One region of the Tardiphaga sp. GW821-FHT12E02 genome, then DNA from elsewhere that is predicted to be linked to it. Evidence: predicted binding sites of a transcription regulator. Region 1 holds the regulator's gene; each other region holds the start of a gene.

What was found. Region 1 encodes LexA, which represses DNA repair genes until DNA is damaged. Its sites were predicted from a motif close to TGTTCNNNNTGTGTTCNG; they were not measured.
Region 2: AC1RQ5_RS25390 (PA0069 family radical SAM protein) is a predicted target of LexA. The motif match lies at 8,861-8,878, and genes of this name have one in related genera.
Region 3: AC1RQ5_RS08500 (ribonuclease T2 family protein) is a predicted target of LexA. The motif match lies at 7,479-7,496, and genes of this name have one in related genera.

What each region holds. Positions count from the first base shown of each region.
Region 1 covers NZ_JBXAQK010000001.1:3,397,242-3,407,343, reverse strand. Annotated here, with positions in the region: gene AC1RQ5_RS16120 (CbtA family protein) at 1-207, opposite strand, end outside; gene AC1RQ5_RS16115 (CbtB domain-containing protein) at 220-402, opposite strand; gene AC1RQ5_RS16110 (hypothetical protein) at 431-751, opposite strand; gene AC1RQ5_RS16105 (molybdopterin molybdotransferase MoeA) at 869-2,074, shown strand; gene AC1RQ5_RS16100 (Orn/Lys/Arg family decarboxylase) at 2,214-4,589, shown strand; gene AC1RQ5_RS16095 (GNAT family N-acetyltransferase) at 4,586-5,164, shown strand; gene lexA (transcriptional repressor LexA) at 5,520-6,230, shown strand; gene AC1RQ5_RS16085 (ComEC/Rec2 family competence protein) at 6,237-8,504, opposite strand; gene AC1RQ5_RS16080 (glutamine--tRNA ligase/YqeY domain fusion protein) at 8,710-10,102, opposite strand, start outside.
Region 2 covers NZ_JBXAQK010000001.1:5,396,039-5,406,140, forward strand. Annotated here, with positions in the region: gene AC1RQ5_RS25360 (tetratricopeptide repeat protein) at 1-1,497, opposite strand, end outside; gene AC1RQ5_RS25365 (electron transfer flavoprotein-ubiquinone oxidoreductase) at 1,931-3,589, opposite strand; gene AC1RQ5_RS25370 (uracil-DNA glycosylase) at 3,744-4,568, shown strand; gene AC1RQ5_RS25375 (glycosyltransferase family 39 protein) at 4,689-6,191, opposite strand; gene rnhB (ribonuclease HII) at 6,269-7,024, opposite strand; gene AC1RQ5_RS25385 (VOC family protein) at 7,096-7,554, opposite strand; gene AC1RQ5_RS25390 (PA0069 family radical SAM protein) at 7,685-8,839, opposite strand; gene AC1RQ5_RS25395 (glycosyltransferase) at 9,000-9,569, shown strand; gene AC1RQ5_RS25400 (bifunctional helix-turn-helix transcriptional regulator/GNAT family N-acetyltransferase) at 9,748-10,102, shown strand, end outside.
Region 3 covers NZ_JBXAQK010000001.1:1,800,438-1,810,539, reverse strand. Annotated here, with positions in the region: gene prmB (50S ribosomal protein L3 N(5)-glutamine methyltransferase) at 1-628, opposite strand, end outside; gene AC1RQ5_RS08535 (molybdenum cofactor biosynthesis protein MoaE) at 628-1,089, opposite strand; gene moaD (molybdopterin converting factor subunit 1) at 1,103-1,354, opposite strand; gene pgsA (CDP-diacylglycerol--glycerol-3-phosphate 3-phosphatidyltransferase) at 1,351-1,962, opposite strand; partial or broken gene uvrC (excinuclease ABC subunit UvrC) at 2,073-4,019, opposite strand; gene AC1RQ5_RS08515 (outer membrane protein) at 4,425-5,054, shown strand; gene AC1RQ5_RS08510 (cold-shock protein) at 5,275-5,490, opposite strand; gene AC1RQ5_RS08505 (23S rRNA (adenine(2030)-N(6))-methyltransferase RlmJ) at 5,738-6,598, opposite strand; gene AC1RQ5_RS08500 (ribonuclease T2 family protein) at 6,749-7,435, opposite strand; gene AC1RQ5_RS08495 (hypothetical protein) at 7,552-8,016, opposite strand; gene AC1RQ5_RS08490 (hypothetical protein) at 8,187-8,489, shown strand; gene AC1RQ5_RS08485 (DUF3617 domain-containing protein) at 8,692-9,216, shown strand; gene AC1RQ5_RS08480 (thioesterase family protein) at 9,402-10,102, shown strand, end outside.

The DNA of each region.
Region 1 (10,102 bases):
CTGCTGATGTCCACCATGATCGTGGCCGGACGCCGCGGGCGCGGCTGCTGGCGTTGCAGCAGGCGCCGGTGCCTCGGCCTTCTTCTCATAGACCTCGGCCTGCTGGATCAGCTTGACGGTGCCGACCATCTGAACGGCCGTCGTGGCCGCACCAGCAACGATCCCGGCGAGCACCGCCGAGAATACGATCGAACGAAAAACGGACATCAGCCTGAGAGATCAGTGGCAGGGAAAGGCGTTGGCGTGACGCACGTCATGGGCCGCATTGTGGACGGCGCTGATATGCGAGAAGCCGACCACGCCGACGACGAACAGCCCGAGCGCCATGGCGAGAACGGCCTGCACGACGACATTGGCGTCGATCGCGGCGGTGGAGAGCTGGGCGGTCTGGGTCTGCTGCATGGGATTCCTCGTCAATTCTGCGGGCAGTTTAGCCGCTTTGTTCCGTTGATGCGACCGCCAATTTCGCCATGGCTCGGGCAAGATCGCGGCTGGTCAGATGCAGATTGGCGTCGGGGGGAAGCCGCGCATGGGCGATCTTGGCGCGGGCTGCGAACTGGAACGCCGTTTCCTGCGCGTGAAAAAACGCCGCACATTCTTCCGGCGTGGGCATGTGCTTCACCAGTGTCCGGAACGCATGCCGATGCACCATGCAGACGCCGCCATGCCCCTCTGGCCGGAACGACAATGCGTCCACATCGCTGCGCCAGCGCAAGACATCGCCAGCGCCCATATCGTACCCGTCGGTCATGCCTCTCTGGTAACGGCATCAGGAGCAATTCCCAAGCCCGCCACCGGCACAACCGACGCTTGCCTCCCCCGCCCGCTCCTTTAAGACGGGCATCCACGCAAATCCGGAGATCCGCCAATGGCCCTGATGCCCTTCACCGACGCCATGGCTGCGATCCTGAACGGTGCCGAAGGCTTGCCCGAGGAAACCGTCACGCTGGAAGACGCATTTCACCGCGTGCTGGCGCGTGATGTCGCCTCGCTGCGCACGCAGCCGCCGGAAGCCATGTCGGCCATGGACGGCTATGCGGTCCGCGCCGCGGATGCGACGCTGGGCGCCAGGCTGAACGTGATCGGCGAGATTTCCGCCGGCAGGCCATTCGACCGTGCTCTCGCCGGCGGCGAAGCGCTGCGGATCTTCACCGGCGGCGTCGTGCCGGCGGGCGCGGACGGCATCGTGATCCAGGAAGACACGACGCGTGACGGCGACATTGTCGTGATCAACGAGGCAGCCACAGCCGGCAAGCACATCCGCGCCGCAGGCGTGGACTTCAAGCAAGGCGATGTGCTGTTGCGCGCAGGACTCCGCCTTACCGATCGTGACCTCGCGCTGGCCGCAGGCATGAACCATCCGAAGCTCCCGGTGCGTCGCCGCCCCGTCGTCGCCATGCTGGCCACCGGCGATGAACTGGTCCTTCCCGGCGCCACGCCCGGCCCCGGCCAGATCGTGCTCTCCAACGGCTATGCTTTGCGTGCGCTGGCGCGCGCTGAAGGCGCCGAGGTGATCGATCTCGGCATCGCCCGCGACACGCTGGAATCCACCACCGCCGCGATCCGGCGCGCTATCGAACTGAACGTCGATGTCCTCATCACCACCGGCGGCGCGTCCGTCGGCGACCACGATCTCGTGCAGCAATCGCTCATCGAGGCCGGCGTCGAGATGGCGTTCTGGAAGATCGCCATGCGGCCGGGCAAGCCGATGATGCATGGCCGCCGCAGTGCCATGCGGGTGATCGGCCTGCCCGGCAATCCCGTCTCGTCCTATGTCTGCGGCTTCCTGTTCATGGTGCCGCTGCTGCGCGCGCTGGCGGGCCGCAGCGAGGTCCAGCATTTTCGCGAAGCCGCCATCCTCGGGCGGGATCTCGCCGGCAACGACCACCGCGAGGATTACCTGCGCACACGCCTCGAATGGCAGGACGACAAACTGGTGGCGACGCCGGTGACGAAGCAGGACTCCTCGCTGCTCGGCAATCTTGCCGTGGCTGAAGGCCTGCTGGTGCGCCCGCCAAACGCCCCGCCCGCCAAGGCCGGCGATCCCTGCCGGATCATTCGCCTTCCGACTTAGCGGAATACCGCGAACCGACACGTTCCTCAGGCGTTGTCCGCCGGGGCATAGCCCATCATAAATTCCGCCGGCCCTCGGTCACCAAGTTGTCACGTAACGCGGCGACAGAGAGCGCAGACAACAGATTCGGTGCCCGTTCATGGACTATTTCAAGCGCTTCAACTTCCTCTTCGCCATGCCGACCTTCGACGCCGATGACCTGGAAGGCGTCCGCCTCAACCAGATCGTCGAGGAAATCGAGAAATCCGGCTTCGAAGTGGTCAAGGCGCGCAAACTGGAAGACGCGGCGATTGCCGTGCAGACCGATGCCGCCATCGGCTGCATGGTGGTGGATTGGGGCAAGAAGGGCCTTGAAGGCAAGACCGCAGCCCTGATCAACCTGATGCGTCGTCGCGGCCTCGATTTCCCGATCATGCTGCTGATCCGCCGCCAGCGCTTCGAAGACATTCCGGTCGAGGTGCTCGATTTCATCGACGGCTACATCTTCCTGTCGGAAGAAACCCCGCCCTTCATCGCCAAGAACCTGGTCAGCCGCCTCAAGCAATATGCCGAGACGCTGAAGACGCCGTTCTTCGGCGCCCTCGTCGACTATGCCGAGGAAGGCAACCAGCTCTGGACCTGCCCCGGTCACAATGGCGGCGTGTTCTACAGCCGCTCGCCGATCGGCCGCGTGTTCATGGAGCATCTCGGCGAAGCCGTGTTCCGCGACGACCTCGACAATTCCGTGCTCGATCTCGGCGACCTCCTCACCCACGAAGGCCCGGCGCTGCAGGCGCAGAAAGAGGCCGCCAAGATTTTTGGCGCAGAGAAGACCTATTTCGTGCTCAACGGCACCTCGACCTCCAACAAGGTCGCGCTGTCGGCGCTTGTGACCGACGGCGATCTCGTGCTGTTCGACCGCAACAACCACAAGGCGGCGCTGCATGGCGCGCTGATGATCTCCGGCGGCACGCCGATCTATGTGCCGACCGAGCGCAATCCATGGGGCCTGATCGGCCCGATGAACTGGGACGCCTTCAGCGAGGAAGCGCTGCGCGAGCGCATCCGCACCAATCCGATGGTCACCGATCCCGACGCCTGGAAGCGCGAGCGTCCGTTCCGCGTCGCTGTCATCGAACAATGCACTTATGACGGCACCATCTATAGCGCCGAGATGATCATCAAGCGGATCGGACATCTCTGCGAGTACATCCTGTTCGACGAGGCGTGGGCGGGCTTCATGAAATTCCACCCGCTCTATGCCGGCCGCTTCGCCATGGGCCTGAAGGACCTCGGCCCGGAGTCGCCCGGCATCATCGCCACGCAATCGACCCACAAGCAGCTCGCCTCGTTCTCGCAGGCGTCGCAGATCCACATGAAGGATCGCCACATCCGCGGCCAGAAGCGCCGTGTCGAGCATCGCCGCTTCAACGAAAGCTTCATGCAACACGCCTCAACGTCGCCGTTCTATCCGCTGTTCGCATCGCTCGATGTGGGCGCGCAGATGATGAAGGGCCGCTCGGGCGAAGTGCTGTGGGACGACACGATCCGTCTCGGCATCGAGCTGCGCAAGAAAATGCGCGCAGTGCGCCGCGAATTCGAGGAAAAGGAAAGCCGGCCCGAGCGCCGCTGGTTCTTCGAGCCCTTCGTGCCGGTGCGTGTGGAGATTCCCGACGTCGCGCAGTCCGGCGCGGTTCACAGCGTGCCGTGGGAAAGCATCAGCACCGATCAGCTCGCCACCAATCCCGCCTTCTGGCAGCTCTCGCCGGATGCCAAGTGGCACGGTTTCCAGAATATGGAAGCCGGCTTCGCGATGACCGACCCGAACAAGCTCACAGTGCTGACGCCGGGCTTCGATCGCACCACCGGTGACTATGCCGAGCACGGCATTCCGGCGCCGGTGGTTGCGCAATATCTGCGCGAAAACCAGATTGTGCCCGAGAAGAACGACCTGAATTCGCTGCTGTTCCTGCTCACCCCCGGCGTCGAGGCGAGCAAGGCTGGCACGCTAGTCTCTGGCCTCGTGGCCTTCAAGCGCTTCCACGATGACAACGCCCTGCTCGAGGACGTCATCCCCGAATTCGCGCGCCGCCGCCCGGCCCGCTATGCCGGCGTGCGCCTGCGCGATCTGTGCGGCGAAATGCACCGCTTCTATCGCAATGCCGATGTCAGCGGCCTGCAGGCCAGGCAGTTCATGGACCAGCACCTGCCGGAGATCGCCATGTCGCCCCATGACGCCGCGCGCCTCTTGGTCCGCAACGACGTCGACTATCTGCCGATCGACGAGATCTCCGGCCGCATCGCCACCACGCCCTTCGTTGTCTATCCGCCGGGCATCGCGACCATCGTGCCAGGCGAGCGCCTCACGGCGCGCGCGCAGCCCATGATCGATTATCTCAAGATGTTCGAAACCTGCTTCAACACCTTCCCGGGCTTCGACGTCGAAATCCAGGGCATCTATCGCAAGGTGGATGCCTCGGGCCGCATCCGGCTCTACACCTACGTGGTCTCCGAAGAGCGGGATCCCCGCAAGTGAGTTCGCAAGAGGCGACCGACACCCCGATCATCGTCCGGCCATCACGCGACAGCGATGTCGATGCGATGCTCTCGATCTATCGCCGCCACATCCGCCAAGGCGTAGAGGAAGGCGTCAGCGATGCCGATGCGATGCAGCCCGACGATCTGCGCGATCGTCGCAAGAACCTGAAGAACAAACGCTTCCCGCACATCGTTGCAACGCGCGGCGGCGAAGTCGTCGGCTATGCCTATGTGGTCCAGTTCCGCAAGCGACCAGCCTATCGCTATGCCGTGAAACACTCGATCTATGTGCATCACGAGCACACCGGCAAAGGCGTCGGCGGCCGGTTGCTGCGCGAACTGATCGATGTCTGCGCCGCCGCCGGTTTCCGCCAGATCATCGGCTATATCGACGCCGACAATGCCCCCTCGCTCGGCCTGCACGATCATTTCGGCTTTGCGCGGGTCGGCGTGTTGGCGGGCGTCGCCTACCGTTCCGGCCGCTGGGCCGACACGGTCATGGTGCAGCGATCCCTGGCGGCCGGCGTGACCACTCCGCCACCGCCGATGGCGCTGTCCGAGCGGATTCTGTGATCTTGTAGGATGGGTAGAGCGCAGCGAAACCCATCGGCGGAGCCCGCCGCATCGACGGAATGATGGGTTTCACGCCGGCGCTTCGCGCACGCGCTCGGCCCATCCTACGGTCCGCGTTTTCTGGTCAGCAACGCATCCTTGAGGCGAAATTAGCCATTGCGGAACATGTACGGAACAGATAGTGTTCGTTCATGATTTGTTTCGAGATTCTGCGGCTTAGTGAAATCGAGAGTGCCCAAACTCGTGACTGCCCTCGACCGACGGTCTGATTGATCGCCGATAACGAGGTCCTGAAACACACGCGGCGGCCTGACAATCGTTGCTTGAAGGCCTTGCCAACTAAGGATGGCTTCAGATGCTCACGCGCAAACAATATGAACTGCTCCGCTTCATCGACCAGCGGCTGAAGGAAGCCGGTGTGCCGCCCTCCTTCGACGAAATGAAGGATGCACTGGACCTACGCTCCAAGTCCGGCATCCACCGCCTGATCACGGCGCTGGAAGAACGCGGTTTCATTCGGCGCCTGCCGAACCGCGCCCGCGCGATCGAAGTCATCAAGTTGCCCGAACTCACCACCGCAGCCCCCACCGGCCGCCGTGGTTTCACGCCAAGCGTGATCGAAGGCAATCTCGGCAAGAGCCGCTCTGCTCCGGCACCGGTTGCCAGTGAGGATGACGGCGGCCGCACCATCTCGGTGCCCGTCATGGGCCGGATCGCAGCCGGCACGCCCATCGAGGCGCTGCAGACCCGCAGCCACTCCATCAGCGTGCCGCAGGACATGCTCGGCAATGGCGAACATTACGCCCTCGAGGTGCGCGGCGATTCCATGCAGGACGCCGGCATCCTCGATGGCGACATGGCGCTGATCCAGAAATCCGACAGTGCCGACACCGGCGACATCGTGGTCGCGCTGATCGACGACGAGGAAGCCACCCTGAAGCGCTTCCGCCGCCGCGGCGCCTCGATCGCGCTGGAGCCGGCGAATACGGCCTATGAAGTCCGCATCCTGCCGCCGAACCGCGTCCGCATCCAGGGCAAGCTCACCGGTCTCTATCGCCGCTACTGAGCGCTTTTAGTGATCGTCCGGCTGGAGATCCGTCTCCGTCGGCGTTGCATCGACCGGTCCCTGGCGTGCGCGTTGGCCGGTCGATATTGCAGTTTCTGCGACATCATCAGGTGCCCGTGCCCAAGGGCGCTGCAGACCGCGCGCGCGTGATGCCTCCACGACAAAGCCGTTCCCGACGCGCCGCAGGCCTGTGGCTCCCTGACTTTGCAGTGCCTCGCGATCGATCACCATCGCCCGGCAATCGGCCGGCGGCTGCCTCATCGTCACGATGACCGCCGTGCGCTCGCAGTCCTCACTGAACGCTTCGGGCTGCAGTGTGAGGGCAATCAGGGCGCCATCGTTGAGCGCTGCCACGCAGCCTGAGGGATCGCACGACACGCTGTCGCCGAGCGACTGATCCGTGGGCAGCCGCGCATCAGCATCCGCGGCCAGCCATTCCTTCACGAGAAACGCATCCTTGCCGCTGCGCATCACCTGCAGCCGCCCATCGCGGCCGCGCACGGCCACGCTATGACCGTCGCCGGCAATGAGGATGTCAGGCTGTTTGCTGGCCGCCGCCCAGGCCATAGCAACCGCGAGAGCAATGACCCCGGCATAACGCAACGGCGTGCGCAGCAAGGCGAGCAGTACGATCCCAAAACTGGCGGCAATCAGCGGCCCCGTCCCGAAGGCGGGCACACGGCCGATCGCACCGGGCAACCCGGCCACCCATTTGGACACGACAATCATCCATTGCAGGCCGATCTCCATGACGTGCCAGAACACGCTGTCGAAGCCGAACGGAATGGCGACAAGCCCGAGCAGCCCTGCCGGCATCACCAGCGCCGACACCACCGGCATCGCCAACAGATTGGCGATGATGCCATAGGGCGTGACGCGGTGAAAATGATAGGCCGCGTAGGGCATCGTCGCGAGACCGGCGACCAGCGACGCCAAGAGCAACAACGCCAGTTCACGCCCACCCCACAGAACAATCCGCGCCGTCGTCGAGCTTTCCGATGTCGCAAACAGACCCGGCATGCCGATCTGCACGAGCGCCACAAGCCCCAGCGTCGCCGCGAACGACATCTGAAAACTCGGATGCACCAGCGCCTCCGGCGTTACGATCAGCACGATGAGAGCCGCGATTGCCAGCGTGCGAAAGGTGATGGCGCGGCGATCGACCATGATGGCGATCAGCACCACCGCCGTCATGATGAAAGATCTTTGCGTCGCGACCTCGGCGCCGGATAGCAGCAGATAAAACAGTGCGGCAAGCAGCGCCGCCACGGCCGCCACTTTCTTGATCGGAAACGTGACCGTCAGCACAGGCACCAGCGCCAGCAGCGCGCGGACGACGAAGAACACGACGCCGGCTACGACAGCCATGTGATAGCCGGAAATCGACAGCACATGCCCGAGGCCCGAGATGAACATGGCGTCGTTGACATCAGCCGAAATCGCGTCGCGCCGTCCGGTCAGCAGCGCCGTCGCGATTGCGCGGTTATCGCCCGAGAGCGAAGCGCGGATGCGCGCGTCGATGGCGTCCCGCATCCCCTGCATCGTGGCAGCATATTGCAGGTGGTGCGATGGCGGCGTCGGCGGATCGACCTTCCGGATTGCGCCGGTGACAAAGCCGGACGCGCCGATGCCCTGGAAATACAGATCACGCGCGAAATCGTAGCCACCGGGTCGCAACGGCGCGAGCGGCGGCTGCAGCCGCGCCTTGAGTTCGACAAAGCTGCCGACCGCAGGCGCCGTCCCCTTTTTCACCGACAGCCGCACGCGTGTCAGCCGGACGGCATCGCGCTGCGTTTCCATCGTCGCCACGCGCAAGACGAAACGATCGCTGCGCTCACGCTCCTCGTGGGTCTCGACGAAGCCGGTCAGTGCAACGCCGAACAGCGGTGTCGCCAACACCTCATGGGCGATGCGTGTGCTCTTCCATGTCACCGTGGCAAAGCCAGCAGCAATAGCAGCCGCGAAAAGCATACAGGGAAAGGCAGGCGACCGTCTGAGCAGCACGGCCACGATGGCAAGAATACCCGCTGTTGCAGCAGCCGCCCAAGCGACGGGCTCACGCTCGGCCGCAAAATACAGTGCGATGCCGGCACCGAAGGCCACAGGGACCCATGGCAGCAGACGGCCGGGGCCGGCTTCCGCCTGCGCCCAGGCACGCAGCCCATCGAACGACAACGTCCAGGAGTGATTGGACGGGCGGGCGCCAGCCGCCGCCGATGGCGGCCAAGTCACCGCCCTCGCCTGATTGCGCTGCCGTCCCCCGCTTTGCGCCATGAGCCGCCCGCCACGCTTGCCCGCCCGAATGCTATCGGAAGGGCAGCGTGCGGCTAGCGGAACGGATGGGGAATGATGAAACTAATCTCGAAACCGTAGGATGGGTTGAGCGCAGCGAAAACCCATCATTCCGTCGTTGCGGCAAGCTCGGCCGATGGGTTGTCGCTCCGGCGCTTACGCACCTTTGCTCAACCCATCCGACAAGTTACGCCAGCTTGGCGTAACTATCGCGCAGGCCGACGGTGCGGTTAAACACCGGCTTGCCGGGCGCAAAGTCCTTGTCACGGCAAAAATAGCCCTGCCGTTCAAACTGGATTGCGCCGTCAAAAGTGTCACTCGCCAGCGACGGTTCCAGCATCGCGCCGGTCAAGACTTCCAGCGAATTCGGATTGATCTGCGATGCAAAATTCGCAGCTTCCGGCGTTGGCGTCGCAAACAGCTGCTCATAGACGCGCACTTCGGCCTGCACGGCATGCTGCGCGCTGACCCAATGGATCGTCGCCTTCACCTTGCGTCCGTCCGGCGCATTGCCGCCGCGGGTTTCGGGATCATAGGTGCAGCGCAGCTCCACCACCTCGCCCTTGTCGTTCTTCACGACATCCTTGCAGGTGATGAAATAGCCGTAGCGCAGCCGCACCTCGCGGCCCGGCGCCATGCGGAAGAACTTTTTCGGCGGCTCCTCCATAAAATCCTCGTGCTCGATATAGAGCTCGCGGCTGAACGGGATCTGGCGGCTGCCGAGCGAGGCGTCATCGGGATGATTGACGGCGTCGAGTTGCTCGACCTGTCCTTCCGGATAATTCTCGATGACGACCTTCAACGGCCGCAGCACCGCCATGCGACGCTGCGCCGTGCGGTTCAGCGTCTCGCGCACGGCGAAATCGAACATCGACAGGTCAACCGTGGAATTCGCCTTGGCGACCCCGATGCGCTTGACGAATTCGCGCAGCGCTTCGGCGGGAATGCCGCGGCGCTGCAAACCGGCCAATGTCGGCATGCGCGGATCGTCCCAGCCTGACACATGGCCGCCGCGCACGAGCTCGGTGAGCACGCGCTTGGACAGCAGCGTATAGGTCATGTTGAGGCGTGCGAATTCATACTGATGCGGCCGTGACGGCACCGGCAGATTGTCCAGGCACCAGTCATAGAGCGGCCGGTGATCCTCGAATTCGAGGGTGCAGATCGAATGCGTCACATGTTCGATCGCGTCCGACTGGCCATGCGCAAAATCGTAGCTCGGATAGATCTTCCAGGCCTCGCCGGTGCGCGGATGATGCGCATGCAGGATGCGATAGATCACGGGGTCGCGCAGATTGATATTGCCCGACGCCATGTCGATCCTGGCGCGCAGCACGCGGGCACCATTCGGGAATTCGCCGGCGCGCATGCGGGCGAACAGATCGATGTTTTCATCGACGCTGCGATCCCGGAACGGGCTGTTCTTGCCGGGCTCAGTCAGCGTGCCGCGAGCGATACGCATCTCTTCCGGCGACTGGTCGTCCACATAGGCCTTGCCGGCGCGGATCAGATGCACCGCCCAGTCATAGAGCTGCTCGAAATAGTCGGAAGCGAAATGCAGGTTGCCCTCGCCCCATTCG
Region 2 (10,102 bases), 2.0 Mb from region 1:
GCCGAGGGAGTCGACGATGTAGCCGTCATCCGGGCGCTGCTCGACCGCGCGCTTGATCATCTTCATGGCGTCGTCGAGATTGATGCCCTGGTCGATCCAGGAATAGCCGAGATAGTTCAGCACATGCGGCTGCTCCGGCTGCAGTTCCAGCGCCTTCTTCATGTCGACTTCCGCCTTCGCCCACTGCTTGGAGCGCTCGAGGCAGATGCCGCGGAAATAATGATAGACCCAGTTCGGCTTGTCCTGGTTGGCGGCGACGACGTCGATGCCCTTGGTATAGGTGTCGGCGCAATCGGCGAACTTCTTGCGGGCGCGCTCGATATTGCCGAGCGCCATGATCGCTTCGAGATCCTTCGGATCGCTTGCGGTCACGTCCTTCAGGATCTTGATGCCCTCGTCGCTGCGATCAGCAGCGTCGAGATTGGTCGCCTGCTGGATCATCGCATTACGCTTCAGGGCCGAGTTGGCCGGCATGCGCTCATAAACCTTGATGGCCATGGCTGGCTTCTTCACGGACTCATAAAGATCCGCGAGTGACAACAGCGCCAGCGAGTGATCCGGCTTGAGGTACAGCGCGAGCTGCAGATAAACGAGTGCGAGGTCTTCGCCGCCGCGGCGGGTCAGCGAAGCGCCGATGCCATAGAGGGCTTCGGCGGCGCCGGCCTGCGGGTTGTCCACCAGCGCCGGCAGCTTCTTGCCAGCTTTGGTCTCGCGGATGCCTTCCAGCACCAGCGGATGGCGGGCGAGCTTCTTGTTGAATGTCTCGTAGACGGTAAGTGCCGCCGCATCGTCCTTGTTGCGCGACGTCCAGCGGCCATAGGCATCGACCACGCGCAACGCGGAATCATCGAGCTTGAAGGCGCGCTCATAGCGCGCGCCGGCGTCTTTCTGCTTGCCCGCAAGATCGAAGATCAGGCCGGCATGCAGGTCCTTGAAGATTGGATACCATTCCGGGCCGGCCAGCTTGTCGATATTGGCAATGGCCTGCTTGGTGTCACCGGCGCCGTAGCTTGCCCATGCGCCAAGCAGTGTGGCGACGAGATCGGTAATCGGGCCGCGCACCGACTGATTGATGTTGGTCTGCGCAGCCGCGTATTTCTTCGCCTTGAGATCGCGCACGCCGACCACGAGGCGGGCCACGCGATTCGACTTGTCGATGATCAGGATGCGCTCGGCGAGCTTCACCGCCTCGTCGATATCGCCATCGGCGAGCGAGGAGATGAAGGCGCGATCGAGCAGTTCGTTGTTCTTCGGGTCGGTGCGCAGCGCGGAGCGGTAAAACGCCGCAGCCGAGGTGGCATCGCGTTCCACGCTGGCGTGACGCGCGGCCAGATAGCTGCCGGCGGTCGTCATCTGCCGCAGGTCCTTCGCAGTCGGGAACTGCGCGGCGCTATCGCCGGCATGATCCGGGGTCTGGGCGAAGGTCTGCGCCGGCAGCGCCAGAACGGCGAGCGTGGCGGCAGCGAGCGTCAAGCGGTTGAAACGGGAGGACAACATCAAGTTCGCCTAGCTCCGAAGATTATTGGGCAGTTGCGGGCGGAAGTTCGAGCACAAACGCGATCAGAATGGCGAGACAGGCCCGAATGCGCTGCCGACCCAGCAACAGTGCGCAGCGCGACAATGCCGCTTTTGGCCGGCATTCGCAAGGATCGGGGGCGCAGATGCACCAAGGGAGCCTGTCAGGTTCGGGCGACCGGATTGCGCCAATATGCCTGCAAACGCTTTCAGTGTGGCGGGATCGTGACGGGACGGGTCACGCCGGGGTGATGCTTCTAACTTCGCCCCGCTTGCGGGGGAGGTCGCCGCGGCTGAGCGCAGCGAAGCAGTGGCGGGTCAGGGGGTCCTCCAAGCACTCCGAGCCCGCGGAGAGTCCCCTCACCCGACCGCGCTTCGCGCGGCCACCCTCTCCCCGCAAGCGGGGCGAGGGAAACTACATCGCCTCGTAATTCGGACCACCGCCGCCTTCGGGCAAGGTCCAGGTGATGTTTCCGTTCGGGTCCTTGATGTCGCAGGTTTTGCAGTGAACGCAGTTCTGCGCATTGATCTGGAAGCGCGGTTCGGCGCCTTCCTCGACCCACTCATAAACACCGGCCGGACAATAGCGATTCGACGGGCCCGCGAAGACGTCATGTTCCGACGACTTCTGCAGCGCCATGTCGGCGACCTTCAGATGGATCGGCTGGTCTTCCTCGTGATTGGTGTTCGACATGAACACAGAGGACAGACGATCAAAGGTGATCTTGCCGTCGGGTTTCGGATACGGGATCGGCTTGTAATCTTTCGCCGGCTTCAGCGTCTTGCGATCCGGCTTGGCATGCGACTGGGTGCCGAACAGCGAGAAGCCGAGCGTGTTGCACCACATGTCGAAGCCGGCGAACAGCATGCCGATGCGGTTACCGAACTTCGAGAGGAAGGGCTTGACGTTGCGGACCTTGTAGAGGTCCTGGCCGACCGACGAACTGCGCCAGCCGTTTTCGTAGTCGGTGAGTTCGTCATTGGCGCGGCCAGCGGCCAGGGCGGCAACCACATGCTCGGCGGCCTGCATGCCGGTGCCCATCGCATTATGCACGCCCTTGATGCGCGGCACGTTGACGAAGCCCGCGGCGCAGCCAATCAGCGCACCGCCGGGGAACACCAGCTTCGGCACGGACTGATAACCGCCCTCGGTGATCGCGCGCGAGCCATAGGCCAGGCGCTTGGCGCCGACGAAAGTATCGCGGATCATCGGATGGGTTTTCATCCGCTGGAATTCTTCGAACGGATAGAGATACGGGTTCTGATAGTTCAGATGCACCACGAAGCCGACAGCCACGAGGTTGTCGTCATAGTGATACAGGAACGAGCCACCACCGGTCTGGTCGTCGAGCGGCCAGCCCAGCGTGTGCTGCACCAGGCCCTTCTTGTGCTTGGCCGGATCGATCTGCCAGATTTCCTTGAGACCGATGCCGAACTTGCCGGGCTCGCAATCCTTGTCGAGCTGGAACTTGGCGATGATTTCCTTGGTCAGCGAACCACGCGCGCCTTCGGCGAACAGCGTGTATTTGCCGAGCAGTTCCATGCCGCGGGTGAATGAATCCTTCGGCTTGCCATCGCGCCCGATGCCCATGTCGCCGGTGGCGATACCGCGCACGGCGCCATTGTCGTCGTACAGAGTCTCGGCAGCGGCGAAGCCCGGATAGATCTCAACGCCGAGCGCTTCGGCCTTGGCGCCGAGCCAGCGACACACCATGCCGAGCGAGGTGATGTAGCAGTGATGATTGTTCATCAATGGCGGGTTGATGAAGTTCGGCAGACGAATGCCGCCGGTCTCGCTGGTCAGGATGAACTGGTCGTCCTTGACCTGGGTCTTGAGCGGGCAATCGGGATCTTCGCGCCAATCCGGGATCAGCTTGTCGAGATTGACGGGATCGATCACCGCGCCCGACAGGATGTGGGCACCGACCTCGGAACCCTTCTCGACCACGACGATGGTCAGATCCGCATTGAGCTGCTTCAGCCGGATCGCAGCCGACAGGCCGGACGGCCCCGCGCCGACGATCACGACGTCGAATTCCATACTCTCGCGCGGCGGAAGTTCTTCAGTGCTCATAATCTTGATCTCAGACCCGTTTCCAACCCGTTCAGAACGCTTCTAAGGGCTGTTGTTTCCGATTTTTGACGGAAGAACAACCACCGAAATGCACAGGGGCCGTTGCCGCGGGTGGCGGTCCGGCCCAGATGCTGGCATACCCGTGGGCATCGCCATGATGCCAGAGCCCGCCCCCACCGTCGCGCAGCTGCTCGCCTTCTATCTGGAGGCCGGGGTCGATTGCGCCCTCATGGATGAGCCGGTCAACCGGCTGCTGGACGACGATATCGGGCTGCATGCCCCTGTCCAGGCAGCGCCCAAGCGTCCGCCATTGACTGGCATGCCAACGACGGCACCGCGACCGGCGCCGCCGATCAAGACCGAAGTGGCGCCCGACGTCGCCGTGGCCGCCGCCCGCGAGGCGGCGCGCACCGCCCCGACGCTGGAGGCCTTGCGCGGGATGCTGGAAGCTTTTGACGGTTGTGCGCTGAAAGGCACCGCAACCCGACTGGTGTTTTCGGATGGCAATCCGCAGGCGCGCATCATGTTTGTCGGCGAAGCCCCCGGCCGCGACGAGGATATCGAGGGCCTGCCCTTCGTCGGTCGTTCCGGCAAATTGCTCGATTTGATGCTGAAGGCGATCGGGCTGGATCGCACCGCGGTCTACATCGCCAATGTGATTCCATGGCGCCCGCCGGGCAACCGCACCCCGACGCCGCAGGAGACGCAGATCTGCCTGCCCTTCATCCAGCGCCAGATCGAACTGGTGAATCCGGATATCCTGGTGACGCTGGGCAATCCCTCGACCCAGACGCTGCTGCAGACCCGCGACGGCATCATGAAATCGCGCGGGCGCTGGGTGGATTACGATACAGGCACGCGCAAGATCAAAGCGATCGCGACTTTCCACCCGGCCTATCTGCTGCGTTCGCCGTCTTACAAGCGGCTGACCTGGATGGATCTGCGGTCGGTGGCGAAGGCACTGGAGACGGCGAAATAACACTCCGCCCTCACCTGAGGAGCCGCAGAGCGGCGTCTCGAAGGATGGCCGCAATCTCAGAGCCCGGCGATCTCATGGTTCGAGACGGCGCTGCGCGCATCCTGACCATGAGGGACGGAGCTACTTCGGCCGCACGATTGCCCAGCCTACCCGCAGCACTGGCCGACTGCCATTGATCAGCCGATCAAATGCCCTCGGCACTTCCGCCACCAGGCCCGGAAAGCGCGCAGCCAGATCCGCAGGCGGCGTGCCGACCGTGTCCGTCGCGCGCCAGATCACGACGCCGCCGGTTTCCATGAACTTCGCTTGAGTGGTCCAAGGCGTGCGTTCGGGCTGCGCGTCGTTCAGCACATGTGGCCGCGACGCGCTCATGCCGATGAGCGCTGCGAGTTGCTGATCGCCGGCCACGGCGACCAGCTTCTGCCCCGTGCGGCGCTCAAAGTTCTCGCCAAAGAATCGACCGATCTCGCGCGCCGGCAATGCCGTGCGATCTTCCGGGCCATCGACCCATGGAAACACCACGATATTGGCGAGCACCGCAAGCGCTGGCGCGACGATAGCTACAGCCCACACCTTGCGCAGCACGCGCTGGCGCCGCAGCGCAATCAGATTGCCGGAAGCGACAACCACCGCGAGGCCGGACATGACCAGAGCAATGCCCGTGCCGCCGACGATATTGCTTCGATCATAGAGAGCAGCGAACAGGCTGCCGAGCAGCGCCGGCGCGAGCGCGAAGAAATAGACATAGCCCCGCGCTGTCGCATCGACCGGCGGCCGGAAGATTGTCGGAGCATCCTCACCGGGTGGGACGAGGCGGCGCCAGTTCATGGCCGTCAGCACCAAGACGCCGGCGGTAGCCGCCACGAGCCAGGCCAGTCGCACGCCCCATTGCTCGGCCTTGCCGACGAGATCGGTGAGCACCGGCACGGGCGGCAAAACGCTGACGCCGGAGCGGATCACCCATGCCGCATAAGGCAGCGCCAGCACGGCGATGACGACCACCGCGAAAAACGGATCGAGCGAGGTGAGATTGCGCCGGCCGCGCGTGGTGGCAAGGCCGAACAGCAATGGCAGCGGCAACAGCCACATGGCCTGTGGCGTAGTCAGCAACAGCAGGCCGGCTTCGATGGACAAAGCAAACCAAGCACTACGGCGCCCCTGCCCGATGGCCAGCCAGGCGTGCAGGAGAAACATCGCCCAGAGCGGACGGGCCAGCACCAGCGGACCGAATTCGATGCCCGGCGTGCTGAAGGCCGTGACCGTCATGGTCAGCAGCACCGCGATCACGGCCTGCGGCCCGCCGACGATATGGCGGCCGAGCTGGTAGACCGCGCGGAACATGAGGACGGCGCAGATCTGCGCCAGCAGATAGACGCCAAAGATGTGATTGCCGGCCGCGCGGAAGGCGATATCGGCGAGCCAATAGGCCAGCGGCGGGCCGAATTCGGTGCCGACCTGATATTCCCGGCCATAGGCGAGCACGGTGGCGAGATCGCCGGGCGGGCCGCGATAGAGCAGCAGCGGCACCACCAGCCAGAGCAGCGCCTGGCACAGCACCACGATCCAGAACACCAGCCGCGGCCGGGCGCGGATCAGTTCGACGATCAGGGAAGTGAAGCGCATGAACGTCCGGACCGGCCCGCGAATGACAGTAGCCACAGGTGATACGGCGGGCGGCCCGTTCAGGCAACCACGGCCGATCAGGCGGAGAGGTCGAGGGTCGCTTGCACCGTGACGATTTCGGTCTCGACGACGATCGTTTCGCGGCGCAGGCGGGCGGCGACCACCGGGGCGAACAGGCTGCGATGGTGAAGACTGGGGCCGAGCTCGTTCAGCGCTTTGAGGTGCTGCGGGACGCCATAGCCCTTATGAACCTCGAAACCGTAGCCTGGGCACTCTTCTGCCAGCCGGCACATCAACCGGTCGCGCGAGACCTTTGCGATGATCGAGGCAGCAGCGATGGATAGCACCAGCGCATCACCGCCGATTACGGCTTCGCAGGCCGCCGTGGTGTCAATCTTGTCGCGCCCGTCGACAAAGACATGCTTCGGCGCTTCCGGCAGTGAGGCGACGGCGCGCGCCAGCGCCCAGAGCGATGCGCGCAGAATATTGTCGCGGTCGATCCGGGCCGGCGAGGCATAAGCGACGGCAAAGGACGACGTCGCGCAGATTTCCTCGAACAGCTCCTCGCGTTTGGCTTCAGTCAGTTTCTTGGAATCGTCGAGGCCCTTGGGAATGCGCTTGGGGTCAAGAATCACCGCAGCGGCCACCACCGGCCCGGCCAATGGCCCGCGGCCGGCTTCATCGCAGCCAGCGACGGGCCAGATGCCCTGCTTCAGCAGCGCGCGCTCGCGCTTGAAGCTGGGTGGCCCAACGACGATTGGCTTGCGCGGCTTGGCGGCTGCCGCCTTTGGCGACGCCTTTTTGGCCGGCTTGGTCTTGATATCCCGAATCATGAAGGGATCGTGCGCATCTGGCTCCACTGGCGCAACCGGGAACCAGAAACCTTGCCCGCTATCCAAGCCGTCTAATCGGACAGATGTACCCGCCGGTCGTCGCCGACCTCGATGCCTGGTGCCACAACCACGTCCCAGGCATGCCCGTCGGGATCGGCGAAATAGCCGGAATAACCACCGTAATCCGTCTTGTGCGCCGGCTTGATCAGCGTTGCGCCGCAGGAGACGGCAAATGCAAGCACCTCATCAACTTCCTCGGGCGAGCGGCAGTTCCAGCCCATGGTCGTGCCGCGAAACGCCTGCGGGCGCGGCTGGTCGGGCATTTTGGCATCGTCGGCCAGTTGATCCCATGGAAACAGCGCCAGCAGGCTGGCGCCGGTGTCGAAAAAGGCGATGGCCTCCCCGGTCTCCTTGGCCTTTCGGGCGAAGCCGAGCGCCTGGTAGAAGGCGATGCTACGGCGAATGTCGTAGACGCCAAGCGTGACCACGGTCAGGCGCGGCACCAGTTTGGGACGATCATTGTTCGTCATCTCGGTCCTCCGTCACACTCGACGCAAAAAGCGGAGAAGGGGTCGCAGGCCGGCTCTGGTTTCCGGTCTGCGCCCCTCCCCCGAGTTGCTCCCAAGATTGCGAGACCTTCAGGAGTAAACTTCCAAGCACCTAGAACAAATTCAGTTGCTGGCCGGCGCCGGCTGGCTTCGCGAAATGATCGAGCGTCAGCTTCACGCGCTTCTTGTTGAGGCCGAGCTTGGCGCAGGCGACCTCGAAGCGGCGGCCGATCATCCAGGCCATCGGACCGGTGCCCTTCATGCGTGTGCCCCATTGCGAGTCGTAATCGCGGCCATCGCGCATCTCACGGATCAGCGTGAAGACATGGCGGTAGCGATCCGGATAATTGGCCATCAGCCACTCCCGGAAGAGATCGCGCACTTCCAGCGGCAGGCGCAGCAGCACATAGCTCGCTTCCTTCACGCCGGCATGGGCGGCGGCATCGAGGATGCGTTCGATCTCGCTGTCATTCAGCGCCGGGATCACCGGCGCCACCATCACGGTGGTCGGGATGCCAGCTTCCGAGAGCTGCCGCAGCGCCTCCAGCCGTTTCGGCGGCGTCGAGGCGCGCGGCTCCATGGTACGCGCCAGCTTCGGATCCAGCGATGTCACCGACAGCGCCACCTTCGCGAGATTACGCTTGGCCATCCGTGCAAGAATGTCGATGTCGCGCACCACCAATGCCGATTTGGTGACAATGCCGACGGGATGTCCCGTCTTTTCCAGCACTTCGAGAATGCCGCGCATGATCTGCCGTTCGCGCTCGATCGGCTGATACGGATCGGTATTGGTGCCGATCGCGATCATCTTCGGTTCATATTCTGCCGCCGCCAGCTCCTTCTCGAGCAATGCCGGCGCATCGGGTTTCACGAACAGTTTGGATTCGAAATCCAGCCCCGGCGACAGGCCGAGATAGGCATGGGTCGGCCGCGCGAAGCAGTAGACGCAGCCATGTTCGCAGCCACGATAGGGATTGATCGAACGGTCGAAGCCGATATCCGGCGATTCGTTGCGCGTGATCACCTTGCGCGCCGTATCCACCGCCACCGTCGTTTTGAACGGCGGCAGATCGTCGAGGCTTTGCCACCCATCGTCGAAGGCGACGCGAGCCTCCTTCTCAAAACGGCCGCTGTCATTGGTCTGGGCGCCGCGACCGCGCCGCCGCTGGCGGTCGATCGCAATCTCGATCGCCGGAAACGGCGATGGCAGTCCCGCGATTTCGGACACGGGAGCAGTCGGCATCTGGGCTGCGGCGTTCTGATTCATGCAGCTAGGCTAGCACCTCTTCAGAACATATCAAGAACAAACCCGCAGGAAAATCGTTTGCCCACATGCGCCGTCTTAGCCATGACTAGCATCAGTGGCTGCTTTCACTATGACGAAATGATAACGCTGCCGCACTGGCTTTGAGGTAATATCCACATCCATGCTGAGCGTGATCATCCCAACCGACGGTGTCGAACAGCCCGCGGTCGCCACTCTGGCGGCGCTGGTGCCGGGCGCCGCTGCCGGCGTGATCCGCGAGGTGCTGCTGGTCGATCGCGCCAGCACCGATGTGATCGAGCGCGTCGCCGATGTGGCCGGCTGCGGCTACCTCACCTCAACGGGCTCACGCGCCGCGGCGATGGCCGCCGGTGCCAAGGCTGCACGCTCGCCCTGGCTGATGTTTCTTCATGCCGGTGCGGTGCTGGACAGCGGCTGGATCGAGGAGACCCAGCAATTCATCCAGCGTATCAGCGCCAGCGATCGCCCGCGCGCCGGCATCTTCCGTTATGCCCGCTCGCCTTACGACGAGACCGGCTTTCGTGATGAGGTAAAGCATTTCATCCGCAAGGTCTCGGGCCCCAAGGCGGATCAGGGCCTGCTCATTGCGCGCGACCATTATGAGCGCCTCGGCGGCCATGCCGATGCCAGCCGGGCCGAGGCGAAGCTGCTGCGCCAGCTCGGGCGGGCATCACGCACGATGTTGCGCAGCCGGATCATGATGGTGGTATAGGCCACAAACTCCACTGTCATTGCCCGGCTTGACCGGGACAACCCCAGTAAACACTGGCTTCCCGACTGATCGTTGACATCTGAGTTTACCGGATCCCCCCACTTGCGCGGGGATGACAAATAAGAAGGCACCGCGAACATACTTGCCAAAGTCAACCAATTGATTGACACTGGCAACCATGTCCCAGCCCCCCGATCCCGTCGCCGCCGTCCGCGCCTTCAACCGCTTCTACACGCGGCATCTTGGCGTGCTGGATCAGCAATTGCTGGAAAGCCCCTATTCGCTCACCGAAGCCCGCGTGCTTTACGAGCTCGCCAACAAGGACGGCCAATCGGCCAAGGAGATCGGCACCGGGCTCAAGCTCGACGCCGGCTATCTCAGCCGCATCCTGAAGGCGTTCGACGACAAGGGCCTCGTCGTGCGAAAGCCGTCGCCGGTCGATCGGCGGCAATACAGGCTCAGCCTGACTGCCAAGGGCCGCCTCGCCTTCGGACGGCTCAATCGCGGCTCGCATGATCAGGCGGCCGTGATGC
Region 3 (10,102 bases), 1.6 Mb from region 1:
ACAGATCGACGGCATCGACCTGGGCATTCGGGAATGACTGCGCAGCCAGAATCGCGATGCAGCCAGAGCCGGTGCAGAGATCGAGCACGCTCTCGACCTCCATGGGATCGTCGATCAGCGAAGCGCCTTCGCCGTCATCGCCGGCAAAATGCGTATCGAGCAATTCGCCGATGAAAGAGCGTGGCACGATGGTGCGCTCATCCACATAGAACGGCAGGCCGCGCATATAGATCTTGTTGACGAGGTAAGCGGCCGGCTTCCGCGTCGTCACGCGGCGATGGATCACGTCGAGGATCTTTTTGCCCTCGGCGACGGTCACCCGCGCCATGGCAAAGCTCTCGAACTGGTCGGGATGCAGATGCAGTAGTTCGCACACGATGAAGGCCGCTTCCGACACGGGATCGGTGGTGCCATGCGCGAAAGCCAGCTTAGCCTCGATGAAGCGGCTGGTGGCGTAGCGCACATAATCCAGCAGCGTCACCAGTTCGCTTGCGCCGACCTTTGGCAACGTTGCGGCAGCGAGCTTCTTCACCGAAGCCTTGGCGTTCGTCTTGGCCTTTGCCGTCGTCTTCTTCGCAGGCGTCTTGCTCGCCTTCTTCGCAACGGTCTGCACAGTCTTCCTAGCCATTATTTGTCCCAGCGCGCCGCAGCGTCGTCATCGTCGGTTTTCGCAGCGACCCAGTCGCTGCCACCGGCGGTTTCCTCGCGCTTCCAGAACGGAGCATGCGCCTTGAGGTAGTCCATCAGAAACTCAGCGGCCTGAAACGCCGCCTGGCGATGCGCCGAAGCGGTCAGCACCACCATGATATTTTCGCCCGGCAGGATGCGACCGGTGCGATGGATGACGGTGACCCCTGTCAGCGGCCAGCGCGTCATCGCCTCCGCCGCATGGCGGCCAATCTCGGCTTCGGCCATCCCCGGATAATGTTCGAGCGTCAGCGCCGTCGTCGCATCGCTGCCGCCGCCGCGGCAGATGCCGCTGAACGTCACGACCGCGCCGATATCGGTGCGGCTGGCCGTGAGTGCAGCGATCTCGCTGTTGACGTCGAAATCGGCGGTCTGGATGCGGATGGTGACGTTGTCGGTCATGACGACATCGGCATCAGCCGCCGGTCATCGGCGGAAAGAACGCAATCTCGCGCGCGCCGGCGATCGCCGTGCCCGGCTGCACATGGGTATGGTCGATCGCCGCACGGATCACCTTCGGCGTCTCGAAGGCATGGGCATATTCCTCGCCGCGCGACGACAACCAGGCGATCAGATCACCAACAGTGCTTACCGTCGCCGGCGGCTCGATCACTTCTTCGGCCTTGCCGATCCGCTCGCGGACCCAGGCGAAATACATCAGCTTCATGCATCCTCCTCGAAGAGGTGGCGGACGCCTGCGCGGAAATAGTCATATCCGGTATAGAGCGTGACGATCGCCGAGATCCACAGCAGCACGATGCCCGTAAAGGTCACATAGCCGAACAGCACATCGCCCGCCTCGCCGGCGAGCAGGAAGCCGATCGCCACAAGCTGTGCCGCGGTTTTCCATTTCGCCAGCTGCGTCACGGGGACACTGACGCGCAGGCCTGCGAGATATTCGCGCAGACCCGAGACGAGAATCTCGCGACACAGGATCACAATGGCCGCCCATAGCGTCCAGCGGTTGATGGTGGCGTCGGAGGCCAGCATCAAGAGGCAGGATGCCACCAGCAGCTTGTCGGCAATCGGATCCAGCATGCGGCCGAAGGACGACTGCTGATTCCAGATCCGGGCATAATAGCCATCGAGGAAATCGGTGATTGCCGCCGCAATGAAAATGGCGACAGCCACCCAGCGCAGCCAGAGCGGCCCATCCATCGACGACTGCCAATAGATACAGCCGACCACCACCGGGACGGCGGCAATCCGGGAATAGGTCAGGATGTTCGGCAGGGTCATCGCCTTGGTCGCGGCCCGTCGTGTGGTCACTGTCATGCGTCTTACCAATACTGCCGGTGCCCGAAGGTCAACCGGTGCGAAGCGGTGCAGGCGAGTTTACCTCAAAACAGGGCGTACGAGATGCCACGTCCTGGAGAGCGCCATGCTTATCGGGCGCCCGGCTGGGGATGGAAGAAGTCGAAAATCTTGCGCGCATTCTCGGTCGAAATGCCCGGAACCTTGCCGAGATCGCCGACGGACGCCCGCTCGATCTCTTTCAGGGTACCGAAGTGATGCAGCAGCGCCCGTTTGCGGGTCGGGCCGATGCCCGGAATTTCCTGCAGGCCGGCCTCCCTGATGTCCTTCTTGCGCAGGGTGCGGTGCGAACCGATCACGAAACGGTGCGCCTCGTCGCGCAGCCGCTGGATGAAATAAAGGACGGGATCGCGCGGCTCCAGCTTGATGGCCTCGCGGCCGGGCAAAAACAGCGTCTCACGACCGGCATTGCGATCCGGCCCCTTGGCCACTGACATCAAAGTGACATCTGTCAGCTTCAGCTCGTCGAAAATTTCCTTGACCGCATTGAGCTGGCCGCGGCCACCGTCGATGATGACAAGGTCGGGCCACAGCGGCACATCGTCATCCTTGCGCTTCGGCGCCTCGCCTTCCGCGGGCGGCGTGAGCAGGCGCTTGAACCGGCGCTGCAGCACCTCCTTCATCATCGCGAAGTCATCGCCCGGCGTGGTCTCGGCCGACTTGATGTTGAACTTGCGATACTGATTCTTGATGAAACCATCCGGCCCGGCGACGATCATCGCGCCCACGGCATTGGTGCCCTGGATGTGGCTGTTGTCATAGACCTCGATGCGCTGCGGCACTTTCGGTAGTTGAAGTGACGTCACCAGTCCTTCGAGCAGGCGCGTCTGCGTCGCGGTATCGGCGAGTTTGCGGCCGAGCGCTTCGCGCGCATTGGTCTGCGCATGGACGATCAGCTCCTTCTTCTCGCCGCGCTGCGGCGTGATCACCTCGACCTTGAACCCGGCCTTGACGCTGAGCGCGCTGGCGAGCAGATCGCTTTCCTCGATGACATGGGACAGCAGCACCATTTTCGGCGGCGGCTTGTCCTCGTAGAACTGCGCCAGGAATGAGCCGAGTACTTCCTCCGCCGTGAAGGACTTTTCGGCCTTCGGGAAATAGGCGCGATTGCCCCAGTTCTGGCCGGTCCGGAAGAAGAACACTTCCACGCACGAATAGCCGCCCTCCTGATGGATGGCGAACACATCCGCCTCTTCCACCGTACGCGGATTGATGCCCTGCTGCGACTGGATGGCCGAAAGCGCGGCGAGACGGTCGCGATAGAGCGCCGCGGTCTCGAAGGCGAGGTCCTCCGACGCCTTCTCCATCTCGTCGGCGAGCAGCTTCTTCACCGCGCGGCTCTTGCCCGACAGGAAGTCCGTCGCCTCGCGCACCAGCTCGGTATAGCCGGGGAAATCGACTTCGTTGGTGCAGGGACCGGAGCAGCGGCGGATTTGGTAGAGCAGGCACGGCCGCGTGCGGCTCTCGAAAAACGAGTCCGTGCATGAGCGCACGAGAAACGCGCGCTGCAAGGCGGTGATGGTGCGGTTCACCGCGCCGACCGAGGCGAACGGACCAAAATAGCGACCGGGCCGCGACTGCGCGCCACGATGCTTGACGATCTGTGGCGCCCAGTGATCTCCGGTGATCAGGATATAAGGGAACGACTTGTCGTCGCGGAGCTGCACATTGAAGCGCGGACGAAGCTGCTTGATGAGGTTTGCTTCGAGCAGCAGCGCCTCGGTCTCCGTCGCCGTCGAAATGATCTCCACCACCGACGTCGCGGCAATCATCCGCGCGATGCGCATCACCTGACCGGTCGGGCGCGCATAGGACGACAGGCGCTTTTTGACGTTCTTGGCCTTGCCCACATAAAGCACGTCATGGGCCGCATTCAGCATGCGGTAGACGCCCGGCGAGGTCGGCGCCAGGCGCACGGCCTGCTCGATGGCCGCGCGGCCGACAGCCAGCGTGCCTTCGACGATTTCTTCTGCGATTTCCTCGGCTTCGTCGGGAAGTGCTGCCTCGTCCTCATCCTCTGCCGGATCGGCTTCCACATCCGGCGGCGCCTGCAGGCCGGACTGGACCTGCAGCCTGTCCGCAGGCGTGGAACCGGGCTCGGTCACCGCCTCATCCGGCGCCGTCAGGGGATCGGTGGGGTCTTGAATCATGCCGCCAATCTAAGCGTTACGGCGGCCTGCTGCCAGCATGCGGCGGCATTTGGTGCGGCAGCACGGGGGCAGACTTGCGGCAGTCTTGCGACCACGCCGATTGCCCCAAGTAAGACTTTTTTAACGCCAATACAGCGCCGGCCACACGCGTTAAGACCCGCTTAATCTAAAACTCTCGATAAATCGTCTCGATAAATGATGGAATTTCGTAACCCTAAGCCTTTGTGCAGCGCACCGCTGGGGTACGGCAGTAACGCGTGTTGGAGAGTTGAGATGAGCAAGTTTGCGTTCGCGGCAGTCGCGGTCATGGTGGCTGGCACGACGGCGGCACAGGCGGCGGACCTGCCTTACCGGTCGCGCGCGCCGTACACCGTGCAGCAGCCGCTGAACGCCTATAGCTGGGCTGGCCCGTATCTGGGTGCCACCCTTGGCTATGAATGGGGCAGCGTCTCCAACAGCCCGACCAAGCCGAAGGGCATCGTCGGCGGCGCGACCGCCGGTTACAACATGCAGAGCGGCGCGGTCGTGTTCGGTCTCGAAGGCGACATTTCTGCCACCGGCGCCGATGACCGTTTCGCGACCTACAAATTCTCCAATCCGTGGTTCGGCACCGTGCGCGGCCGCCTCGGTTATGCTTTCAACAATGTGCTGCTGTACGGCACCGCCGGTCTCGCATTCGGCAGCCTGGAGGCGGAAGCCAACGGCCTGCAGCAGTCGCAGACCTCGGTCGGCTGGACCGCCGGTGTCGGCGCCGAAGTCGGCATCTATCAGAACTGGACCGCCAAGATCGAATATCTCTATGTCGATCTGTCCAAGAACACCTACACGCTCACCGGTACCCTGCCCACGGACAATGCTCTGTCCTTCGGCACCGTCCGCATCGGCGTGAACTATCACTTCTGATCCGAACGCACGGATCGGAGCGCAAGCTCCAAGTTAGAAGAAACCATGACGACCCACTCCCGGCCGCTCTGCGGCCGGGATTTTTCTTGCCGTCACGCGACCGTAGGATGGGTTGAGCGAAGCGAAAACCCATCTGCCTTACGATGTGGCTGTCTCCGCCGATGGGTTGTCGCTCCGGCGCTGCGCGCCTACGCTCAACCCATCCTACGCGCTGCGCGCCTCACCCTGTTATCACCAGGTCGACCGCTTTCGGGCCCTTGCCCTTCTTGTCGGGTTCGACCTCGAATGTGATCCGCTGTCCCTCAGTCAGATCCTTCAATCCCGCGCGCTCGACGGCGGTGATGTGGACGAACACATCGCGTCCACCATCATCCGGCTTGATGAAGCCGTAGCCGCGCTCGCCATTGAAGAACTTGACCGTACCACTCATGCCCATCGGGAAACTCCCTCCCCGCATTGCTCCGCCGCGGTGCACTTGCACCGCGACCGACCGGACATTCACCCCTCAGAAAACTTGGCCGTTTCTTATTATGGTCTTTTGGGCCACGTCACTCCGCCGCAACCATTCGCGGAAGCGGAACGTAAAGCCAGTCATGCAACCAGCTTAGTACGGTTCCATTGAGGTGACTACCGTTTTTGGAAACGCGGCCTGAGAGTTGTCGTTTGGGTAGTTGAGGACGTAGCTAGGCCTTGACGTTTTCGAGCCGGAAGCGCGCCACGCCGCCAACGCCGAGCGGCCTTTCCAGCTGCGGCAGGATCACCCGCAACTCGTCCTGTAGTTTCCACGGCGGATTGACGATCAAGAGCCCTGTGGAGGTCAACGGGCCATCGGCGGTTTGCGGCGCGATACTGAATTCGAGGCGGAGGCATTTGCCCGGTGTTGCCGATGACGCAATGGTCGCGGCAACACTGCGCGCGAGATCGTCGGTGCCGCGGCGACTCTTGGCGGGATACCACAGCATGTAAATGCCGGTCGCCCATTTCGCATAAGCCTGCGCAAACACCGTCGCCAACCGCGAAAACTCGTCCTTCGCCTCGAACGGCGGATCGATCAGCACCAGGCCGCGGCGCTCATTCGGCGGCACGTAAGCGGGCAGGCCGACCCAGCCATCGATATCCACCACGCGCGCCTGCTCGTCATGGCGCAGCGCCGAGATGAGCTGCTTGCGCGCGGTTGGCTCGAGTTCGCAGCACACCATCCGATCCTGCGGGCGCATCAAGGCGCGGGCGATCAGCGGCGAGCCGGGATAGGTGGTGAGATCGCTGTCGGGATTGAAGGAGCGGACGATGTCCAGATAGGGCGCAATCAGTTTCTCGGCCGCCTCGGAGAAGCTCGACTGCATCATGCGGGCGATGCCGGTGCTCCATTCGACCGTGCGCGTCGCCTCATCGCCGGTGAGGTCATAGCGGCCGGCCCCTGCATGGGTGTCGATGATCCGGAACGGCGTCGCCTTCTCCTGCAAATGGGTCAGGATGCGGACCAGCACGAGATGCTTGATGACGTCGGCAAAATTGCCGGCATGGAAGGCGTGGCGATAATTCATGGGAGATGGAGTACGCCATGTCACGCCAACCCTCAACTTGTCATCCCCCGCGAAGGCGGGGGATCCAGTAGACACCGAATGCGCGGCTCAAGCACTTCTGCCGGTGTTTACTGGGTTGCCCGGTCAAGCCGGGCAACGACAGGAAAAGACCTACCCGCCCCTGACCGGCGGCATCACGACCTTGTCGCGGCGGCAGGCGCGGCGGTCGGTTTCCTCGCAGGCGCGGAACTGGAGATCCTTGCTCATGCAGATCCTCACCTCCTGCAGGCGATTGCGCTCGCAAGTGATGGCGATGGCGGAATGGCTGAGGCCGGGATTGACCTTGATGAAGGCCTCTTCCACCGCCTCGGGCGCGATGGTCTTGGCCTGTTGCAGGTCGATGAACTCATCCGGGATCTTCACGCCCGCACGCGCCTTGCGCGTGGTTTCAAAATAGGCGCGAGGGCCGAGGCCGGAACAGGTGCCGTGTTTGTCCCATTCGTTGAAGATCAGGCCCGGCGCCGGCATCAGGTCCAGCATCGAGGTCATGATATTGCGCGGCAACCTCGGCGCCGGGCGCTCGCAATAGTTCGGGAAGCCGCGGTCATATTGCGGCCAGAGGCCATGCACCACGAAAGCATAGGGCCGCCCGCCGCACTGCATCTGCTGATTGCGACCGGAATTCCCGCGCTCCTGCGCCGCTTCGCAAAAGGACGGCGACCAGGACAGCGACAGGACATAGAAGTCGAATTCGCCGGGGGCATTTTGCCGCCGGTCTTGCGCCGACGCGTTGCTGCCCACCAGTGCGATCAGCAGAAAAATGCCGAGCGAAACGACCGACCGAAATGCCTGAACCATGACGCGCCCCACCCCTGTACTGGCGCGAGCCTAGTCAGGCCTCAAGAACAATTCAAGAACAATAGTGCGAAAGAAATAGCCCGGACGGCCGCGCCATCCGGGCCAAATACGAAATCTCAGAACTTCGCCGCGCGGCACTTCGGATTATAGGCCCAGTCGCGATCGAGGCCGGTGACGCACCATTCGACGCCATCGCCATAGCCGGCAAAGCCGCCGTCCTCGATGATCGAATAATGCACCTGGCGCTGCTTGCCATCGGTGAAGGTGGCATCGGCGCTGCAGAAACGACGCGGAATGTTATCGGAGGCCCACGGACGGAAAGCGGTCTCGCGCACATGGGTGAAGCCGGTGAATTGCAGCGAGGAATTCCAGAAATCCGCTTCCTTGTCCTTGAACTGGTAGGTGATCTTCCACAGTGCGGATTCGCAGGAGCCGACCTTGCCTTCGTAATTCGGTCCGAACAGGCCGAAATTCATCTCGAGCAGGTTGGCAGCCTGGGCGCTCGGCGCGGCGCTGAACAACGCCATGCCGGCGACAGCGGCGAAAGCAGCTTTCTTCAGGATCGAGTTGAGGGTGCGCATGGGGAATCCGCCGGCTGGATAAAAGGTTCCGGGACCGTGCCGCGAAGGCCGTGCGGGGTCAAGTGCACCGCTGCAACACCCTGCGCACAACTCCGTCAGATCATGCCGCGCGTTCTTTCCACCGTCGCCTTGGGGCTCTAAGGTGCCGCTTCGAGAATAAGGAGACGGTGATGCGGACGATTCGGCTGGCGATTTTGGCGATGGGCGTGACTGCAGCGATGAGCGGCGCGGCCGTTAGCAGTGCTTCGGCCCAATGGGTGCCCTCCTTCAAGGGCAACGACACCGGCGGCATCATCTCCACCTCGCTGATCAACCAGACCGACATTCGTGCGCTCGCCATCGATCACTGTGCGCGCTACGGCAAGGTCGTTAAATTCCTCGGCGCGCAGAACGAATATGGCGGCTACTTTTCGTTCTCCTGCCGCTGGGTGCCCTATGGCGCAAACGAGCGTCCGCTCAGCGTGAAGTACTAAAACTCCGCGGCTGTAGGATGGGTTGAGCGAAGCGATACCCATCGCTGCCGGACGCTTGCGGTGATGGGTATCGCTGACGCTCAACCCATCCTACAAGTCCTGCAAGTACAACGCGTACAAACGCGCGATAACACAAAAGACATAATCGGATGCCGTAAAGCCGGTCCCATGCGTCATCGCAACAGGATATCGGAGGCATCCCATGACTCAGCGCGCAAGCCTGATCGCTCTCACCCTCTTGTGCAGCACCGCGCCGGCATTTGCCGACAGCGTTCAAATGCCGATCCGCAAAGCGGGCTTGTGGGAATTGACCACGCAGATCACCGGCGTGTCGAAGACCGTGACACCGCCGATGGTGATGCAGCAATGCACCGATGAGACGGTCGATCGGCAGATGAACAGGATGTCGTCGGACGCGGCGAAATGCTCCAGGCAGGAGATGACGAAGTCCGGCAACAGCTATATCGGCGACAGCGTCTGCACGATCGGCGACGCCACCGTGACCAGCCATATCGACGCCACCGGTGATTTCAATTCTGCCTATACGGTGAAGACCACCGCCAAATCCACCGGCGGCAACCTGCCGCCGGACATGGTGACCACGATCCAGGCCAAATGGATCAGCGCCTGCAAGGCCGACCAGAAGCCCGGCGATATCGTGATGCCCGGCGGCATGAAGATGAACATTTCGGACATGCAGAAGATGCGCGCGGGGCAGCCGAAGTAAGCGGCTTGCGGATTTGTAGGGCGGATGAGGCGAAGCCGTCATCCGCCTGCCGACTGTATGTGGCGAAGAACGGCGGATGACGCTTCGCTCATCCGCCCTACGACCTCTGCCATATTCCCCCTCCCCGCATTCCCCGCTATAGATGATGGCAATCATCCAACAAGGAACGGTCGGGGAAACGACGCATGACTGAATTTACCGCATTGATGGCCGGCATGGCGCGCGCCGGCGACGGCTGGACCGTCAGCGTCAGCGACGACTGGCTGCAGGGCCGCACCGTTTATGGCGGACTCGCTTCTGCGCTCTGCATGCAGGCCGCACTCAATGAATTCGGTGCTGTGCCGCCGCTGCGCTCGGCGCAGATTGCATTTATCGGCCCGGCCGCGGGCGCATTGCAGCTCAAGGCCAGCGTATTGCGCCGGGGCAAATCGACCTTGTTCGCGAGCGTCGATCTCATTGGTGAAGCCGGCCTCGCGACGCGCGCGATGTTCTGTTTTGGCGCCGCGCGCGAGTCCGCATTCAAGCATGTGGCCATTGGCACGCCGGAGCTGAAGGATCCCGACACCTGCCCGAACTTCTTCCGCAACGCGCCGGCCAGCCTGAGCTTCGCGCAGCATATCGATGGGCGTTTCGTCTCGGGCTCGCCGCCCTTCAGCGGCAGCGACGATCCGCAGATGTCGCTCTGGCTGCGCCACAAGGAGGCGGGCATCGCGCCATCGCTCGTGGCATTGCTGGCGCTCGCCGATGCGCCACCGCCGGCCGCCTCCGCGCGATCAAAAACGCCGTCGCCGATCTCCACCATGACCTGGGCGATCGACATGCTGACGGACGAAATCGCGACTGACGATGGCTGGTGGCTGATCCATAACGTGGCCGAGCAGATCGC